4 regions of the Nocardiopsis sp. SBT366 genome follow, and region 3 is predicted to be linked to each of the others. Evidence: predicted binding sites of a transcription regulator. Region 3 holds the regulator's gene; each other region holds the start of a gene.
What was found. Region 3 encodes LexA, which represses DNA repair genes until DNA is damaged. Its sites were predicted from a motif close to TCGAACANNTGTTCGA; they were not measured.

Region 1: a site for LexA is predicted at 3,027-3,042, ahead of ADX84_RS14875 (DUF6504 family protein). Genes of this name have one in related genera too.
Region 2: a site for LexA is predicted at 1,727-1,742, ahead of ruvC (crossover junction endodeoxyribonuclease RuvC). Genes of this name have one in related genera too.
Region 4: a site for LexA is predicted at 2,490-2,505, ahead of ADX84_RS25350 (DUF5131 family protein). Genes of this name have one in related genera too.

What each region holds. Positions count from the first base shown of each region.
Region 1 is NZ_LAVM01000043.1:29,714-34,236, reverse strand. It holds gene ADX84_RS14895 (ROK family transcriptional regulator) at 1-144, opposite strand, end outside; gene ADX84_RS14890 (GNAT family N-acetyltransferase) at 205-786, shown strand; gene ADX84_RS14885 (NUDIX domain-containing protein) at 826-1,296, shown strand; gene thrS (threonine--tRNA ligase) at 1,389-2,672, shown strand; gene ADX84_RS14875 (DUF6504 family protein) at 2,753-3,013, opposite strand; gene ADX84_RS14870 (M48 family metallopeptidase) at 3,243-4,172, opposite strand; gene ADX84_RS14865 (DivIVA domain-containing protein) at 4,290-4,523, opposite strand, start outside.
Region 2 is NZ_LAVM01000008.1:47,081-51,603, forward strand. It holds gene ADX84_RS03860 (molecular chaperone DnaJ) at 1-681, opposite strand, end outside; gene ADX84_RS03865 (NUDIX hydrolase) at 753-1,559, opposite strand; gene ruvC (crossover junction endodeoxyribonuclease RuvC) at 1,784-2,332, shown strand; gene ruvA (Holliday junction branch migration protein RuvA) at 2,419-3,036, shown strand; gene ruvB (Holliday junction branch migration DNA helicase RuvB) at 3,067-4,143, shown strand; gene yajC (preprotein translocase subunit YajC) at 4,467-4,523, shown strand, end outside.
Region 3 is NZ_LAVM01000002.1:9,454-13,976, reverse strand. It holds gene ADX84_RS00840 (hypothetical protein) at 1-267, shown strand, start outside; gene ADX84_RS00835 (alpha/beta fold hydrolase) at 286-1,377, opposite strand; gene lexA (transcriptional repressor LexA) at 1,427-2,158, opposite strand; gene nrdR (transcriptional regulator NrdR) at 2,768-3,244, shown strand; gene ADX84_RS00820 (vitamin B12-dependent ribonucleotide reductase) at 3,374-4,523, shown strand, end outside.
Region 4 is NZ_LAVM01000022.1:33,743-38,265, forward strand. It holds gene ADX84_RS09090 (siderophore-interacting protein) at 1-72, shown strand, start outside; gene ADX84_RS09095 (three-Cys-motif partner protein TcmP) at 432-1,562, opposite strand; gene ADX84_RS25350 (DUF5131 family protein) at 1,620-2,378, opposite strand; gene ADX84_RS09100 (NUDIX hydrolase) at 2,652-3,182, shown strand; gene ADX84_RS09105 (hypothetical protein) at 3,169-4,515, opposite strand.

The DNA of each region.
Region 1 (4,523 bases), on a different contig from region 3:
GGACACGGTGGTCTTGTTCAACCCGGTGGCCGTGGCGACGGCGGCGCGCGAACACGGGGAGAGCGCGCGGACGGTCCTCAGCACGGCCCGGAGGTTGTTCTCGCGAATGGTGTGCAGACCCGCCGTGCCCGTACCGGCCGCCACCCGTACCCCCCGTTCGAAAACCCGTTGCCCGCGTGTGGGGGCGCTGGTTGGATTCCCATCATGGTGCCTCCCGACGTCTTCCGCGACCAGCCCTCCCTCTGCGGTGACCGGGTCCGGCTCGAACCGCTCGGAGCCGTCAACGCGCACGAGCTCATCCCCGGCCTGGTGGACATGGACCCGCAGGTCCGCAGGCTCACTGGCACCCACCGGGAGTTCGACGCCGAGGAGCTGCTCCGAGTGTTCACGGCGCGTGAGCACCGACACGACCGGGCCGACTGGGTGATTCGCGCGCGGGCGGACGGCGCGGTCCTCGGGGAGTGCGCGCTCATCGAACTGGACCCGGACAACGCGGAAGCGCACTACCGGATCGCCCTCGGCTCCATGGCGGTCACCGGCCAGGGCTTCGGAACGGAGGCCACCGACCTGGTCCTGGAGTACGCCTTCGAGACCGCCGGTCTGCACCGTGTGGCCCTGGAGGTGTTCGCCTTCAACACCCACGCCGAGCGCTCCTACGCCAGGTCGGGTTTCGTCCGCGAAGGAGTGTGGCGCGAGCACCTGCGCTGGGACGGCGCCTGGCACGACGCGGTCCTGATGTCGGTCCTGGACCACGAGTACGCCGAACTCCGCCGTGGGCGTGGTTGATCAGCCGGACCCGCCCGGTTCGGCGTTAGTGTCGGTGCCATGCCCGTTCCGGACTTCGTCACCCAGTTGCGCGAGCACGTCGGCCACTCCCTCCTGCCCCTGGTGGGGGTGACCGGTGTGGTGCTCGACGACGACGGGCGCGTGCTCCTGCACCAGCGTTCCGACGACGGGCGCTGGGCCACCCCCGGCGGCATCCTCGAACCGGGGGAGCAGCCCGCGCAGGCGGTGGTCCGCGAGGTGTGGGAGGAGACCGGTGTGCGGGTCGAGGTGGACCGACTGGTCACCGTGATCGGTCAGGAACCGCACACCTACCCCAACGGCGACCGGGTGCAGTTCCTCGACCTCGCCTTCCGGTGCCGTCCGGTCGGCGGGCGGCCCCGGGTCGACGGTGACGAGAGCCTGGACGTGGACTGGTTCGCCGAGTCCGAGATGCCGCCCATGGCCGAACGCATCCTGGAACGTGTCCGCTGGGCCCGCAGCGACGACGGTGAACCGTACTACGAGCGCTGATACGGTGACCGACATGCAGCGCGCCGCAGTGACGACGACGCCGGAACCAGTCCCGGCGCGCTGAACCGAGTTTTCGACAGGCCCCGGGGCGAGTGCCCCGGGGCCTTCGTCTTGCGGTCACTCGTCCCCACACGAGGAGGAACGAGATGACTGTTCGACACGACCACCGCAGGCTCGGCCGTGAGCTGGAGCTCTTCGGCACCGATCCGCTGATCGGGTCCGGCCTGCCCTACTGGTTGCCGCACGGAGCCGCCGTGCGGCACGCCCTGGAGGAGTACGTCCGGGCCGCCGAACGGAGCGCGGGCTATCAGCACGTGTACTCGCCGGTCCTGGGCAAACGCGAGTTGTACGAGATCTCCGGTCACTGGTCGCACTATCGCGACGACATGTACCCGCCGATGGACCTGGGCGGCGGTGACGAACAGCTCGTGCTGAGGCCGAGCCTGTGCCCGCACCACGCGGTGATCTACCGTTCCCGCTCGCGCAGCCACCGCGAGCTCCCGTTGCGCATAGCCGAGATCGGCGGCATGTACCGGTCAGAGAGGTCCGGGGTCCTGGGCGGGCTGGGCCGGGTCCGCGCGATCCAGCTCAACGACGCCCACGTCTTCTGCGCTCTCGAACAGGTCGTGGACGAGGTGGTGGCGGCACTGGAACTGGTGCGGCGGGCGCACGCGGCCATGGGGATCGTGGCGTCCCGCCACCGGCTGTCCCTACCCGGTCCGAACGGCAGGTACGTGGACGCTCCGGACCTGTGGCGCCGGTCCACCGAACTCCTCGCTGAGGCCCTGGACCGATCGGGGATGGCTTACGAACGGGCCGAGGACGAGGCGGCCTTCTACGGCCCCAAGATCGACGTGCAGTTCACCGACGCCGCGGGGCGGGAGTTCACCCTCTCCACCGTCCAGGTGGACTTCCACCAGCCGGAAAGGTTCGATCTGGCCTACGTCGGCGCTGACGGGGCGCGGCACCGGCCGGTCATGGTGCACCGGAGCGTGATCGGCAGTGTGGAACGGGCGGTGGCCCATCTGATCGAGGTGCACGGCGGCGCGTTCCCAGCCTGGCTCGCACCGGTGCAGGTCGTGGCCGTGCCAGTCTCCGGAGAGCAGGTCGCCGACGCGGCCCGGCTGGTGGACCGGTGCGCGGAGTTGGGACTGCGCGCGGAGGTCGCCCCACCGGAACGCGGCAGTCTGGGCGCGCGGATCAGGGCGGCCCGGTTGGTGCCCTACCAGGTGGTGATTGGTGCGAGGGAGACCGTGGAGGACACCGTGGCCGTGCGGCTGCGGGACGGCCGTCGCCTGGACCCGATGCCCGCGCACGCGTTCGCGGAACGGGCTCGTGACCTGGTGGGGGCGCACGCAGTCGAACTCTGGGCCTGAGACGGGCAGGCCCGCCGGGTCTCGGCCCGGCGGGCCACCCGGGGACTCGGTCGGACCCGGGGTCGCGTCCGGTGGGCCGGTCAGCCCCACTGGCGCCGCATGGTCCAGCGGTCCGAGGCGGCGTCCCGGGAGATGTCGATGATGCTGGGGTGCCCGGTCTCGGACTCCGCGGAGACGCGGAGCAGGTGGATGTGGGTGGCCGGTACGCCCGGGGCCCCGGGCCGGGCGGGCCAGTCGCCGATGATCCGGCGCACGCGGAAGGTGTGGCCGCGCCACGTGAACTTGGCGGGGTGTCCACGGTCGGTGGAACGGACGTCGATCTGTTCGTTCAGGAGACTCACAAGGAACAGTGTATCGAACAGGTGTTCGAACACGTCAAGTCTCCGGGAGGTGGCACGGGTCGCTTTTCGTCGAGAACACCCTGGTCGGGGCGCTGTGGTGCGATCGTCGCGCGCCTGTGCCCCCAGCGGAGGGAGTTCCGCGGGCGGCGTGTCCTCGCGCCGCCCTCAGACCGCTCGCAGCGCGGCCGTTCGCGCCGATGGCACCTGTGAAGGCGGCCAGGGGCGCTGCCTAGAGGAACACCCGGCCGCGGCGGTCGCGGTCGCGCAGGGCGGCCATCCTGCGGGTGTTGCTGGGGCGCCGCGAGAGCAGGTGGTAGAGGATCAGCGAGCAGTCTCGGTCCGTGCGTGCCCGGGCGGCCATCTCGCCCAGGTTCACTCGCGTATACAGGGTGGGGCCACCGGCGAAGAGCCGCACCGAGTGGGACCCCTCGGGAACGTGCGCGTGCGCGTGGTTGTCGGCCGTGTACTCGCAGGCCCGGGACAGCGCCGAGCCCAGGCCGGGGACCAGGTCCGCGCCTAGGGTGGCCACCCGCCGCCAGTAGCCGGTGTGCCCGGCGGCGAGGTGACCCACCTGGTGGGCGACGAGGAAGGCGAGGGCCTCCCGGTCGCGCGGGAGGCCCCTGTCGTCGAGCAGGGCGTCCGGCAGCACCAGGTAGCGCCGGAGTCCGTGGGCGGCGGCGTCCGCGTGAGCAGAGACCGGGCCGGGGCGGACGTACGCCTCCGGGGGGCGGGCCAGCCCCATGTCCCGGGCCAGCGAGACCACCACCCGGTACGCCTCGGGGAACTGGGTGGGCGAGATCCGGACCGACTCCGCGCGCTCACGGGCGTACCGGAGACCACGTGCCGACCAGCACACGAACGGCAGCGTGGCCAGCGCCAGGGCCGTCCACAGCAGGGAACCCGAGGCTGACCACACCAGCCTCACCAGCATCACCGCCAGGGCCAGCGTCACCGTCATGCTGAGCGCGAGCAGCGGTCTCTCCCACGGGTGTGCCGAGGCCGGGACGACCTCCTCGTCGGTGTCGGCGTCGGTCGGGTACGGGTCGGCCGCGTGCCCACGCGGAGAGGGCGGCCGGGGCGCGGGCCACGGTCCGGGGATGGTGGTGCAGCTTGGAATCCCCTGGACCGTGCTCGTCGGGGAGGTACCCCAAGACGGCATGGAATGTCGCATACTGCTCCCCTCGGGCCGCCCTTGACAGGGAATGACTACTCCCTGTGCACAAATATTACTTTCCGCTTTCCTTTGTGTGGTGTGGCGGGGGCGGCGTGTCCGGGCTCAGGAGCGCTCGTGGCGGCGGAACTCCTCGGCGAGCTCGTCCAGGAACTGGTCCACCTGCGCCGGGTCGTACCCGGGGCGGGCCCGTGTGGTGGCGAACTGGACCCGCTCCACCTCGGCGGAGGTGAGCGTGGCCCGGTCCGGGCGCCCCTGGAGGAGGACCTCCAGGCTGTACTCGGCGCGGTCCAGGAAGTCGTCCACCTCCTGCTCGTTGTAGCCGGTGGTCAGCCGGGT
Region 2 (4,523 bases), on a different contig from region 3:
CCACATCCACGCGGCGTCGCGCGGGTCGATCCCGTCCGGGTAGGCCCGCCGCACCTCGGCGAGGCTGTGGAAGCCGGACAGCCGGCCCAGCACGTTGCCCCGCCGCTCCACACCCGTGGCCGCGTCGCGGTGGCGGACCGACTCCACCAGCTCCGGGGCGAACGCCCGGTACCGTTCGGCGCCGCGTTCGCGGATCCGGCGCAGCGCGGTTGCCTCGGCCAGGAGGAGGTCGTTGTCGCGCGGGGCCCGGGGGAGCTTGAGCAGCCCGTCCCGCCAGGGGCCGTCCGGCGCCGCGCCACGGGTGCCCTCCCGCCACCGCACCGGATGCAGGTCGGCCACGTCGCCGCTGGCCAGAGCGCCGTCCCGGCTCACGTGATAGGTCCGTCCCCGGGCCACGAGGGTGATGTCGTCGAGGCCCAGGCCGCCCTCCACCGCCGTGCGGTAGCGCCGCCAGGCCTCGGTGAGCCGGGAGAACCCGGCCGCCGCCTCGGCGGAGCGCTCGGCGGGCGCGGTGTCCGGATGGAGCAGCCGGGCCAGGCGCCGGTACGCGGCGGTCGCGGCTACGGGGATCGCCTCGCCGTCGATCGGCCGGGGACCGAACAGCGCGGCGGGGTCGGCCGCGAGTCCCAGCTCACGCAGGGCGGAGTCGAGTCCGCCATGGGGGTTGTGCTCCACGTTCACCGGTCTCCCTTCGGGGGTGTGGCTCGACGAGTACTCAGGGGTTCCCGCTCACTGCCTGCGGCCGCGTCTCCTCACTGGGCGCCGCGCAGCAGTGGCGGGTGGAGCAGGGCGGCGCCGCCCGCCCGGTACAGCCGCGCGCGGCGGCCGCCTCCCGCGCCACCGCGCTCGGCCAGCTCACCGGTGTCGTCCACGAACCCCGGGGTGGCCTGGATCTTGCGGTGGAAGTTGGCGGCGTGCAGGGTCCGGCCCCACACCGCCTCGTACACGCCGCGCAGCGCGGAGATGGTGAACGTCGACGGGAGGAAGGCGGTGGCGAGCGCGGTGTACTCCAGCTTGGAACGGGCGCGTTCGACCGCGTCGGCGAGGACGCGAGCGTGGTCGAAGGCGAGTTCGTGCCGGTCCCTGCCACCGTCGCCGTGTCCGAGGGCGGTCCACGGAACCCACGCGGCCTCGGCCGTGTCGCGGCCGGTGTGCGGGTCGGGCAGGTCGGGGGCCAACACCATGTACGCCACCGACACCACCCGCATGCGCGGGTCCCGCTCGATCGCCCCGTAGGTGCCGAGCTGCTCCAAGTGCAGCTCGGCGGGCAGGGGGGTCTTCTCCGTGAGCACGCGCAGGGCGGCGTCCGGCAGATCGCGGTCGGCCGGGGCGTCCGGTCCGTCCTGGGCCCTGACGAACCCGCCGGGCAGCGCCCACCGACCGCGCTGGGGTTGCCGGGTGCGTCGGCCGAGCAGGACGTGGGGGACTCCGTCGCGGATGGTCGTGGCCACCACGTCGACGGTGACGGCGACGGGCGCGAACGCGTTCGGGTCGTAGTCGGCGAGGTACCTGCGCTCGTCGGCCGCGTCGTAGTCGCCCGCTCCGCGCGGGTCCCCGATCGGCCCGTCGATCCCCTCGGACACTGCATCTCCCTGGTTGTTCTCAAGATGAGTTTTTCTCGATGTGAGTTCAACCTAGCACCGCTCGGTCCGCCCGTCCACCCCCCCCGGGGGGCGACACGCTGCGCCTGGCGGCCGATCCCGTCGGTGTCCGCCGCTAGCATGGTGCGAACGGACGTTCGAGAACGCGGCCGTGGGCGACGAGAAAAGGACAGGGTGGGGACGTGCGCGTGCTGGGGATCGACCCGGGGCTGACCCGCTGCGGGGTCGGGGCCGTCGAGGGCGCGATCGGCCGCCCCCTGCGCCTGCTGGCCGCGGACGCCATCCGCACCAGCCCCGACACCCCGCTCCCGCAGCGCCTGGTGGAGGTCGAACGCGGCATCGAGGAGTGGCTCGACAAGTACGAGCCCGACGCCGTCGCCGTCGAACGCGTCTTCGCCCAGCACAACCTCAGCACCGTCATGGGAACCGCCCAGGCCAGCGGCATCGCCCTGGTCTGCGCCGCCCGGCGCGGGCTCCCCGTGGCCACCCACACCCCCAGCGAGGCCAAGGCAGCCATCACCGGCAACGGTCGCGCCGACAAGAAGCAGGTCGGTGGCATGGTGGCGCGTATCCTCGGACTCGACGGGCCACCGAAACCGGCCGACGCGGCGGACGCCGTGGCCCTGGCCATCTGCCACATCTGGCGCGGCGGGGCCCAGGCCCGGGTCGCCCAGGCCCAACAGGACTTCGCCCGCAAGGTGGAACTGGCCCGACGCGCACGCGGCCGCTAGCCCCCCGGCCGAGCGGCGACGACACGGCAGGCAGCACCACAGCCCCCAAGGAAGGAGACGGGCACCCCTCCCGGTGTCCACACGAGATGATCGCGTTCCTCACCGGCCGGGTGGCCGCGCGCGGCGCGGCCAGCGCCGTGATCGACGTCGGCGGGGTCGGTATGACCGTCCAGTGCACCCCCTCCGCCCTCTCCCGACTGCACGTGGGGGAGGAGGGCACCGTGGCCACCAGCCTCGTCGTCCGCGAGGACTCCCTCACCCTCTTCGGGTTCGCCGACGACGACGAGCGGAACCTGTTCGAACAGGTCCAGACCGCCTCCGGCATCGGTCCCCGCATCGCCCTGGCCATGCTCGCCGTGCACAGCCCCGACAGCCTCCGCCAGGCCGTGGCCACCGAGGACACCACCGCCCTGACCCGCGTCCCGGGCATCGGCAAGAAGGGCGCCCAGCGCATCGTCCTGGAACTGCGCGGCAAACTCGACGCCCCGGTCATGACCGACGGCACCCTGCCCTCCGCCGACGCCTCCGGCGGCACCGAACCCAACGGGGCCTGGCGCGGCCAGGTCGTCTCCGGCCTCGTCAACCTCGGCTGGTCGACCAAGGACGCCGAGGCTGCCGCCTCCGCCGTCGCCGCCGAGGCCGAGGACACCGGCGACGTCACCGTCCTGCTGCGCAGCGCCCTGCGCAAACTCAGCCGCGCCTAGCCACCAACGGGAACCGGAGGGAGAAGACCCGTGTACGAGCGTGACGCCGTCTCGCCCGAAGCCGACGTCGAGGAACACCAGATCGAGGGTGCGCTGCGCCCCAGGAACCTGGACGAGTTCGTCGGCCAGCACCGGGTGCGCGAACAGCTCTCCCTGGTCCTGCACAGCGCCCAGCGCCGGGGCCGCGCCCCCGACCACATCCTGATGTCCGGCGGTCCGGGCCTGGGCAAGACCACCCTCGCCATGATCATCGCCGCCGAACTCGGCGCGCCCCTGCGCATCACCTCCGGCCCCGCCATCGAACGCTCCGGCGACCTCGCCGCCGTGCTCTCCACCCTCCAGGAGGGTGAGGTCCTCTTCCTCGACGAGATCCACCGCATGGCCCGCCCCGCCGAGGAGATGCTCTACGTCGCCATGGAGGACTTCCGGGTCGACGTCGTGGTCGGCAAGGGGCCCGGCGCCACCGCCATCCCCCTGGACATCGCCCCGTTCACCCTGGTCGGGGCCACCACCCGCGCGGGCATGCTCCCCGCACCGCTGCGCGACCGCTTCGGCTTCACCGCGCACATGGACTTCTACGAGCCCGCCGAGCTGGAGCAGATCCTGCACCGCTCCGCCGGGCTCCTCGGCGCCCCGCTGGAGGGGGAAGCGGCCGGGGAGATCGCGGGCCGCTCACGAGGCACCCCTCGGATCGCCAACCGCCTCCTGCGCCGCGTGCGCGACTACGCCGAGGTGCGCGGAGACGGCCGTCTCACCCTGGACAACGCCCGCGCCGCCCTGGAGCTGTACGAGGTGGACGCGCTCGGCCTGGACCGCTTGGACCGGGCCATCCTGGACGTGCTCATGAACCGCTTCCGGGGAGGCCCGGTGGGACTGTCCACGCTCGCGGTGTCCGTGGGGGAGGAGGCCGAGACGGTGGAGGTGGTGGCCGAACCCTTCCTGGTCCGCTCCGGATTCCTCGCCCGTACCCCGCGCGGCCGGGTGGCCACCCCGATGGCCTGGGCTCACATGGGGATCATCCCGCCGCCGGACGCCGCCTTCGCCGCCGCCGCCGACCCCGCCGCGAACGGGGCGGGCAAGGCCGGTCAGGGCACCTCCGCCCCCTGACCGGAGCCGGGAGACTTCACAAGCGGGCCCCCGTCCGGGCACAATGAGGCGCGTGCGCGAACCGGGTCCGAACCGTTAGCGCTCCGACCCCGGGCGGTGGGTGACCGGTGACCGGCGCCACGTAAACTGGGTCGAACCAGCCAGGACGGGGCAGTGGCCCCGTCTGGTGTCGTCGGACACCGGCGGAACGAGTTGGCTCCCCCGAGCGTTGTAGGCATCGGGTACGACTCCGGCCGCCGAGGTCGGTCGGCCCGAGAAGGTGGTCGTCGCGGTGTCCGAACCGGCAGACGTCGGCCACACGAAACGTCAGGAAGGACGCCCCCGTGCAGGGCATTTACACTCTCGCCGACGCGGCCCAGCAGGAGGGCAGCATCTTCAGC
Region 3 (4,523 bases):
GCCGAGACCCTGCGCTCCACCGCCGGGGAGAACGACACCCAGCCCGTGGAGGGCCTGGGGGACGAGGCGCTCACGTGGGTCGAGGACGGCGCCTTCGAAGTGGGATGCGTGGGTGTGCGGGTCTCCAACCTGTACGTGGAGTCCTGCTACACCGCCGCCACCGACTACGACGCGATCGGTTCCATGGACGGTGAGGCCGCCGCCGAGGAGGCCGAGCTCCTCGCCCGCGCCGTCGTCGACGAGCTGCCCGCACCCGCGGACGACTAGCGGATCGTTCCGGGTCGGCTACCAGAGACCGTCGAGGAACCCCTCCAGCGCCGGGGTGACGTCGGGGGAGAAGGCACGGTCCGCGTCGAGGGCGGCGGCCCCGGGGGAGTCGTCGTACTCGCGCAGGATGTGGTCGACCCCCGACAGGTCCACCCGCTCGGCGCCGTCCAGGCCGGTCATGAGCCGGTCGACCTCCTCCTCGTTCACCTGGGCGTCCTGGTCGCCCCACAGGACCAGCACCGGGGTGTCCCCGGGCAGGCCCTCGGCCAGTTCCACGGGGTCGAAGGAGTCGATCCAGGTCAGGTAGTCCGCGCTGTTCTCGTCGAACAACCCCGTGGCGTCGCTCTCGGGCAGCTCCCCGCCCGCGCGCACGGCGGCCCGGCCCGCCCGCAGGTCCGAGAGCATCTGCGCCGCGGTCACCTCGCCGACGCCGCCCTGGGCCTCGGCGGTGCGGATCTGCTCGGACACCTGGCGGTCGATGAGGTCCAGCATGCGGGTGCCCGGCGGAGCGGCCAGCACCAGCGCGGGTTCGGCGTCGAGGAGTTCGTGGGCGCGCAGCGCGTACAGGGCACCCTCACTGTGGCCCAGGATGACCGTGCGCTCGGGGTCCACCTCGGGCTGGGCGACCAGCTCCGTGTAGGCGGCGGCCATCTGCCGGTCGAAGACGAGGGGGTCGACCGGCTGGTCGAGGGCCTCCTCCTCGGCCTCGCTCATGTCCGCCGGGTCCGCGCTGCCGAACTTGTCGTAGCGCAGCGAAGCGGCACCCGCACCGCTCAGCACCCGGGCGAGGTTCAGGTTGGTGTTGGCCTCCGGGCGCGCGGCGCCGTTGCCGTCCCGGTCGGTGGGACCGCTGCCGGAGACGATGAGCACCCCCGGGACGGAGCCCTCACCGGCGCCGGAGGGAGCGGTGAAGGTGCCCGGCACCGTGAACCCGCCACCCTCGAAGGAGACCTCGCGCTCCTGCCCGGCCGCACCGGGCAGCGCGGGCCCGTCGCCGTCGCTGGGCGCGCAGGCGGAGACCAGCAGGGCCCCGGCGACCAGGGCCGAGGCCAGGGCGGCGCGGGGTCGGCTCGGGGAAGGGGACACGGGGGCGGAGGCAGGTGTCGACACACCCTCAGCGTATCGGCACGCCCACCACCCCCGGCTCGGGGACCTGGGCTCAGACCCGGCGCATGACCGTGACGACCTTGCCGAGGATGGTGGCCTCGTCTCCCTGGATGGGGTCGTAGGCGTCGTTGCGCGGCATCAGCCACACGTGCCCGTCCGGCTCCCGGCGCAGCACCTTGACGGTGGCCTCGTCGTCCAGCATCGCCGCGACGATGTCACCGTTCTCGGCGGTCTGCTGCTGACGGACCACCACCAGGTCACCATCGGTGATCGCGGCGTCGATCATGGAGTCACCGACCACCGTGAGCATGAACAGACGGCCCTCGCCGACCAGCTGGCGCGGCAGCGCCAGGACGTCCTCCACGGCCTCCTCGGCCAGGATCGGGCCACCGGCGGCGATCCGACCGACCAGCGGCACCGAGGCCGCCCGGGTGGAGTCGGCGGTGAGCTCCTCCTGGGTGAGGGTCTGGGAGGCCTCGCGGCCCGGGGTGCGCAGCTCCACGGCGCGCGGCCGGTTCTGGTCCCGGTGCAGGTAGCCCTTGCGCTGGAGCACCTTGAGCTGGTGCGCCACGCTGGAGGGGCTGGACAGGCCGACCGTGTCGCCGATCTCCCGGATGGACGGCGGGTACCCCCGTTCCCGGACGTAGCGCTGGATGCAGTTGAGGACACTCTGCTGACGTGCGGTGAGCTTGGGGGTGTCGGACCCGGACGGGCCCGGGTCGCCGACGGGCGAAAGAACGGTGGTGGGTCCGGAGCCGACGGCTCCGGGGTTCTCCTCCGGCACGGCCGGGCCTCCTCGGTGTTCGGTTCGGTCAGGGCCTGTGTGTGGCCGGATCGGCCACGCGGACCGGACGGCGAAGCCGGTGTGAAATCAAGGTCAACTTTAGTCGTTGCACACGGTGATATCAAACAAGCGTTCGAGAACGTGTGGACGAGGGCGCGTGGGGATTTCGCATTGTGTTTTCGCGCCCCGATTTCCGGGGGTCCGGACTTATGTGTGTACACGCGCGCCGTGGCCGTTGTCCGGGGAATGTGCGATCCGGTATGGGGTTCGTCTCGCCGTGCCCCGCCGCCACTCCGTGCTCGCGGGAGAGGGGGGAATTCGGTCGGCGCCGAGGTGTGGCGGGCGTCGAGCCGCGCGCCCGCGCCCCCTTATCCTTGGATTCGGCTCCCGGAGCCGCACATCCCCGTTTCCACCTCCTCGAACCCCGTTCCTCGGCCGCCCCTGTTCCAGGGTTTGGGGACACGCCGTCGGCAGGGTTGCGGGTGTCCGCCCCAGCGCCTAGGTTCGACCACAACATCTGGTGTTGACATGGGGGCTGTGGTCAATAAGTTGTGGTTAAGTAGACCTCCAGGGTTGTTGGTCGGGTACAGGAAAGCCAGGTGAACCGGGATGCACTGTCCGTTCTGCCGTCATCCGGACACCAGGGTGATCGACAGCAGGTCCACCGACGACGGCGCGGCCATCCGGCGCCGCAGGACCTGCCCCGTCTGTGAGCGACGCTTCACCACGCAGGAGACCGTCCTGCTGATGGTGGCCAAGCGGTCCGGGGTCACCGAACCCTTCAGCCGCACCAAGATCATCGCCGGGGTGCGCCGCGCCTGCCAGGGCCGCCCCGTCTCCGAGGACGCCCTCGCCAAACTCGGCCAGCGGGTCGAGGAGGAGATCCGCGGCCGGGGTGTGGCCGAGGTGCCCGCCCACGAGATCGGCCTTGCCATCCTGGGTCCCATGCGTGACCTGGACGAGGTCGCCTACCTGCACTTCGCGAGCGTCTACCGTGGGTTCGAGAGCCTCGCCGACTTCGAGGCCGAGATCGCGAGCCTGCGGGAGGACCGCGAGGGGGAGCCCGCGGTCGACACCACCGGGTAACCCCGGCGACCGCCGCATGGTGGGTGGAAAGCCCGGCCGAGACCGTGCCTTCCGCACCACCCCGAACACACATGAACGTCCGCGCGGTCACCGCCGGGTCCGCGCATGACCTTCGGGGGAGAGGTCGCCATGACGCGAAGGACGAACGGCACGACCAGGCGCCGGGGCAAGGGCCTGACGATCGGCCGGGTCAACACCACCGAGGGCGTCCATCCGTACGACACCCTCGAATGGGAACTCCGCGACGTCGTCATGACCAACTGGCGCGACGGCACCGTCAACTTCGAGCAGCACGGCGTCGAGTTCCCCGTCACCTGGTCGGTGAACGCCACCCAGATCGTGACGAGCAAGTACTTCCGGGGGGCCGTCGGCACTCCCGAGCGCGAGTCGAGCCTCAGACAGCTCATCGACCGCGTCGTCGGCGTCTACACCAGAACCGGCCGCGAACACGGCTACTTCGCCTCGGACCAGGACGCCGAGGTCTTCGACCACGAACTCAAGTACGCCCTGGCCCACCAGCTCTTCAGCTTCAACTCCCCGGTCTGGTTCAACGTCGGCACCACCTCCAGGGCCCAGGTCTCCGCGTGCTTCATCCTCTCCGTGGAGGACACCATGGAGTCGATCCTGGAGTGGTACAAGGAGGAGGGGCTCATCTTCAAGGGCGGCTCCGGCGCGGGGGTGAACCTGTCGCGCATCCGCTCCAGCAGGGAGCTGCTGTCCTCCGGGGGCTCCGCCTCGGGGCCGGTCTCCTTCATGCGCGGCGCCGACGCCTCCGCCGGGACCATCAAGTCCGGCGGCGCCACCCGCCGGGCGGCCAAGATGGTGGTGCTCGACGTGGACCACCCCGACATCGAGGAGTTCGTCGGGGCCAAGGCGCGCGAGGAGCTCAAGATCCGCGCGCTCCGGGACGCGGGCTTCGACGTCGACCTGGGCGGCGACGACATGTTCAGCGTCCAGTACCAGAACGCCAACAACTCCGTCCGCGTGTCCGACGCGTTCATGCGCGCGGTGGAGACCGGCTCCGGGTTCGGCCTGACCTCCCGCACCACGGGCGAGGTCATCGCCACCGTCGACGCCAAGGAGCTCTTCCACCGCATGGCCGCCGCCGCGTGGGAGTGCGCGGACCCGGGCATCCAGTACGACGGCACCATCCAGGACTGGCACACCAACCCCGAGACCGGCCGCATCAGCGCGAGCAATCCCTGCAGTGAGTACCTCAGTCTGGACGACTCGTCCTGCAACCTGGCCTCGATCAACCTGCTGAAGTTCCTACGCGAGG
Region 4 (4,523 bases), on a different contig from region 3:
GATCGTGGCGTGCCCAAACGGGACATCTCGTTCGTCGGCTACTGGCGTCAGGGTCGGTCCGCCCCCGGCTGAGGACTCCGTCCACCACCGGATGGGCGCTCTGGGCCGATCACCGACGGTGGAAGAGGTCGAGACACGGCCGACACGAAAACGGCCCCTGGTCCGCGAACCGAGTTCGCGACCAGGGGCCGTCTTTCGTACGGAGCGGATGACGGGAATCGAACCGCCCACCGCTAATGGCGTGACCTGCCCAAACACGAGAACTCGCAGGCAGTGGCGCTGGCAGCCACCCCGTTGTGTTGGGTTCACCCAGGTTGCATCAGCCCTCGTGCACCCTACGGGTGCACGACCTTTGCCGCCTTGGTACACCCTCACGGGTGCACCAGACATGCTGATTTCTCCGATACCCGAAGCAGAAGATCTACGTTTTATCAGAAGAGAGGTTCCGGCGAGAGAGGCGGAGGTGTTGGTTCCTTCTTCGTCAGCCAGACGCGGTCCTGCTTTCGCGGGACCCTTTTCCCAGTCGAGCTCTCGATGGTGCCAACCTTGAGTAGATCCTTCAGCACCATTCCGGCGTGGACGTCTCGGTAGACTGTCTCGCACAGTGCAAATTCGCGGAGCTCCGATACCTCCCCAGGTCCTTCCTCCAACTTGTTGAGGAGGGCGCGGCGCAGGGGGCTGAGCTCAGGTTTCTCCTCAAAGTAGAACTCCAACTGGTCCGGATCCCGAGGGTCACGGAACCTGACACCATGCTGCTTGTCCACCTTCCACATGGCCTCTTTCATCTTGGTTAGGCCTTTGAGATGGTTGCTCGCGAAGACGAGGTGAAGCTCATTCTTTTTCTCATCTCGCATCTCGAACGATGCCGCGTATCTGAACCCAGCTTTGAAGAGGGAGTTTCGGTAGCAATCCACCAGGAACTTCTTCTTCATCTTCTTGGGCTGATCGACGGCAGCGCGCCAATCATCGCTACCGAAGCACCTGTCACCTGCTTGCGCACCGTTCTCGGTAGTGGCGAAGCGGACCAGGTGTTGTGGCTGGAAGGTAACCAGGACTTCTCCGCCTGGTCTGTTGGCAGCACTCCGGGCTATGTCCAGAGGGATCGCGTCGGGCCCTCCCCAACCGTCGAGTACGGCGAAGAAGGGAGAACGTCTCGGAGTCAACTTTTGCAGGGTGGGGAGTAACGCAGTTGTGCATTCGCCTTTCCGGAAGGTGACGGTCAGCTGAGAAGGTCGGCCGCCATACTCATCAAATTTGCGGTCAACCTGGCGCCGAAGCTCCTCCAGGCGGTCACCTCTCTCCTCGATGAGGAGCACGTTGAGGTGTTGGCCGGGGCGAAGCAGTTCGCGGCGGCGCAGGAAGACGTCCAGGGCGACCACCGGCGAGCCAGGTTCCTCTCCTACGTAGACACCGGGACCCGCGAACCCCTCGGCGTAGGTGAACTCCTTGAACTGGCCTCCTGCGCAGATCGGGTACCAGGCTTTGAGGTACTCGCTGATGATGAGATGCTTCGCCTGGGTGTGGGGGTCCAGAGGCCAGACGGTGTCCTTGGGGGTAGCCATACATTTCACTTACCACCAAGGTGAAATCGAATAACGGCTAAAATTGGCCGAATTCGGTCACTGGTGCGCGTGGACCTTCAGGTCATGAGGGGTAGCATCCCAGCTTCGATCGTCAAGAAGGCGCCCGCCTGACTTCGGTGTGTGACCGCCCCATTGCTTAAAGAAGAAAGGAGTGTCTGATTCAAGACAAAGGTCCCGGATTCCTCGGGCCCAGTCGGCCTTCATCGTGCGGTGGCGTGGGCCGCTTTCACCACCCACGATGACCCAGTGGATGTTAGCTAGATCCAGCTGGTCTAGGGGGCCTAGGAGCGGTTCGCACGAGAGAAAGCGAACGGCAGCTGGCGTGCTTCGAAGATGATCCACGCGGTCGAGTGCCTCCGCACTCTCCACCGAAACACCCATCCAGATGTTGGGTGGCCACGGCAGCTCGGGGGCTAGCCGTGCCAAACGAAGAGAGCGCTTGGTGAGTACCTGGTATGTGTGCTGTGGGGTATCAGCCATGACTTCGAAGACCTTGTGAACGAAGTCCTTGGGCACCTTCGCGTGAAAAAGATCGCTCATGGAGTTGACGAAGACCGTACGGGGGCTCTTCCATTTATACGGCATCTTGAGCGCTGAGGGGTGGACAGCAACTCCGAACCCAGGACCCGAAGTTCGCGGGTCTCCGTCTGTCTGGTACTTGTCAACACCCATGGCCTTGAGCCTCTTGGAAAGCGCCAGCGCGTAGCAGTTGTCGCAACCAGAGGCGACGCGGTCGCACCCTGTGGTTGGATTCCAGGTCGCCTCCGTCCACTCGATGGAGCTCTTGTCAGCCACGGCCAACACCGCCCTTCCTCAAAAATTTGTACTTGGTTGGTGACACCAGTCGAGGTTGACTTAACCACGAAGGTGACGTGCGTCGCGCAGGTTCTGAGAACCTAGATATAATCGAACACTAGTTCGCAACATAACAAAATCTACCGCTGGCTGGTAGGGGCTTCGGTGCTCAGGGACGTGGTGATTTACGAGGACCGCGATCATCCTCACCGAGGGATCTTTGAACAGACCAGCGCCCCCCTCTCGGACCTTGCCGTGCCCTACTGTGCCGGTGTGAGTACGCAATGGACGATCCACGGCGAGAAGCTGGTGGACGAGAACCGGCACATCAGACTGTCTACGGTCGACATCACCCTCCCGGACGGGGTGTCCTTCACGCAGTACGTCGTGGCCATGCCTCCGGCCGCGATGACGCTGGTGGTCAATGACCAGCGCGAAGTCCTGCTGATGCGGAGGCACCGGTTCATCATCGACCGGTGGGTGTGGGAGCTGCCGGGCGGATACGTGGATGGCGCGGAGGACGTCGAGAGCGCAGCCGCCCGTGAGGTCGAGGAGGAGACTGGGTGGCGTCCCCGCTCGATGGAGCACATGGTGACCTTCCAACCCGCGATCGGGTCGGTGGACCAACCCCAGATCATCTACCTGGCACGCGGCGCTCACCTGACCGACACCCCTCCTGACATCAACGAAGCCCAGGAGATCCGTTGGTGGCCGCTGGAAGAGGCAGTGAAGATGATCGAACGTGGCGAGATCGTTGGTGCGTCCACGGTTGTGGCGGTTTACCGGGCGCTCAGTCTGGTGTGACTGCTTCCCTGGCGCGCACGGTGAACTCCTCGACAGTGGGCGAGCTTTCATGGGCGCGGAGGCGGTGGCCCAAGCGGCGTAGGTAGGACAGGGCTCTACGGGATTGCAACCCCTCGACCAGATGCAGGGCCTGATCACCTACTCGAACGGCCTCCTCAGGTTCATTAGGGGCATGAGCGGTGGCGAGCATCAGCAGATTGAACGTGCGGCCGCGGACGTAGTCGGTATTCATCTCCAGGGAGCGTTCCGCGTAGGCGGCGGTCTGGGTGTCGTCGTTCAGGGCGAGGAAGCAGTGGGCGACCTTGGCCGCGAGGTAAGCCTCGTCGAAGTAGGTCAGCCACTCCGGGGGATTTGGGTCTTCGGTCTCGAACGCCCGCACCCCTGCGCGCAGGGAGACCGATGTCGCCCGGTGATCGGTCAGGCCCGCGTGGCCGTGCGCTTCGATGAGATGGCACTCGGCCATGAGCGCTGTGTGCCCGGTGCGGGTGGCTGCGGACTGGGCCGCCCGCGCGAGGTCCACCGCTTCGGCTGAGCGACCGATGTAGGTGGCCTGGTGACCCATGGCGGCGAGGATCTCGGCGCACAGGCCGTCGTCCTGCGCGGTCTTGGCCATGCGCAGGGCCTGTACCAGGTAGCGCTGGGCCAGGCCGTGCTGCTCGCAGTCGTAGGCCATCCACCCCACGGCCTTGGTGAGCTCGGCCGCCGCAGCAAACAACTCCTGCCCGATCTCTTCGGTGTAGGTGCCGTGCAGGAGCGGGGTGACGTTGGCGTCGAGGTACTGCACGACGGTGCTGCGGATGCGACCCCCGCCCACTCGGTTGTCGAGGTCGCGAAAGGCCCGGGTCATCTGTCGAATGGCAGCGATCTCAGGACGTCCGACCCGTGTTCGGCCCCGGTGCGCGGGGCCCGGGGAGGGCGGATGGGTGAGCCAGCGGGTGGTGGCGCTCGGGTAGGCGGCGGGGGAGTAGCCGCCGGACAGCACACGGCGGCGTTCGACGTCGGCCCGGTAGAGCTGCCCAGCGGTGGAGATACCCGTGGTCCAGGCGAGCGGGAACTCCAGGGTGCGCTCGTCTCCGCCGGGTAGGCCGCACTCTTGCGGGCTGACGGGGTGCCCCAAGGCCTCGGAGAGAACTCCGGAAATCAGCGTGGGGACCGGTTGTTGTGGACGTTCCCCTTCCAACCAGCGGCGCACGCTGTTGTGGTCGTAGGACAGTGAGAGCCCCAGCTCATCACCGCGCGAGACCACTCTGCGGGCGAGTCCCTTGGCGGGCATACCTGACTCGTCCAGGAGCTGCGCGAGTTGGGTGTTCGGCTGTTTGGGGGTGCGCGGCACGGCGTCTC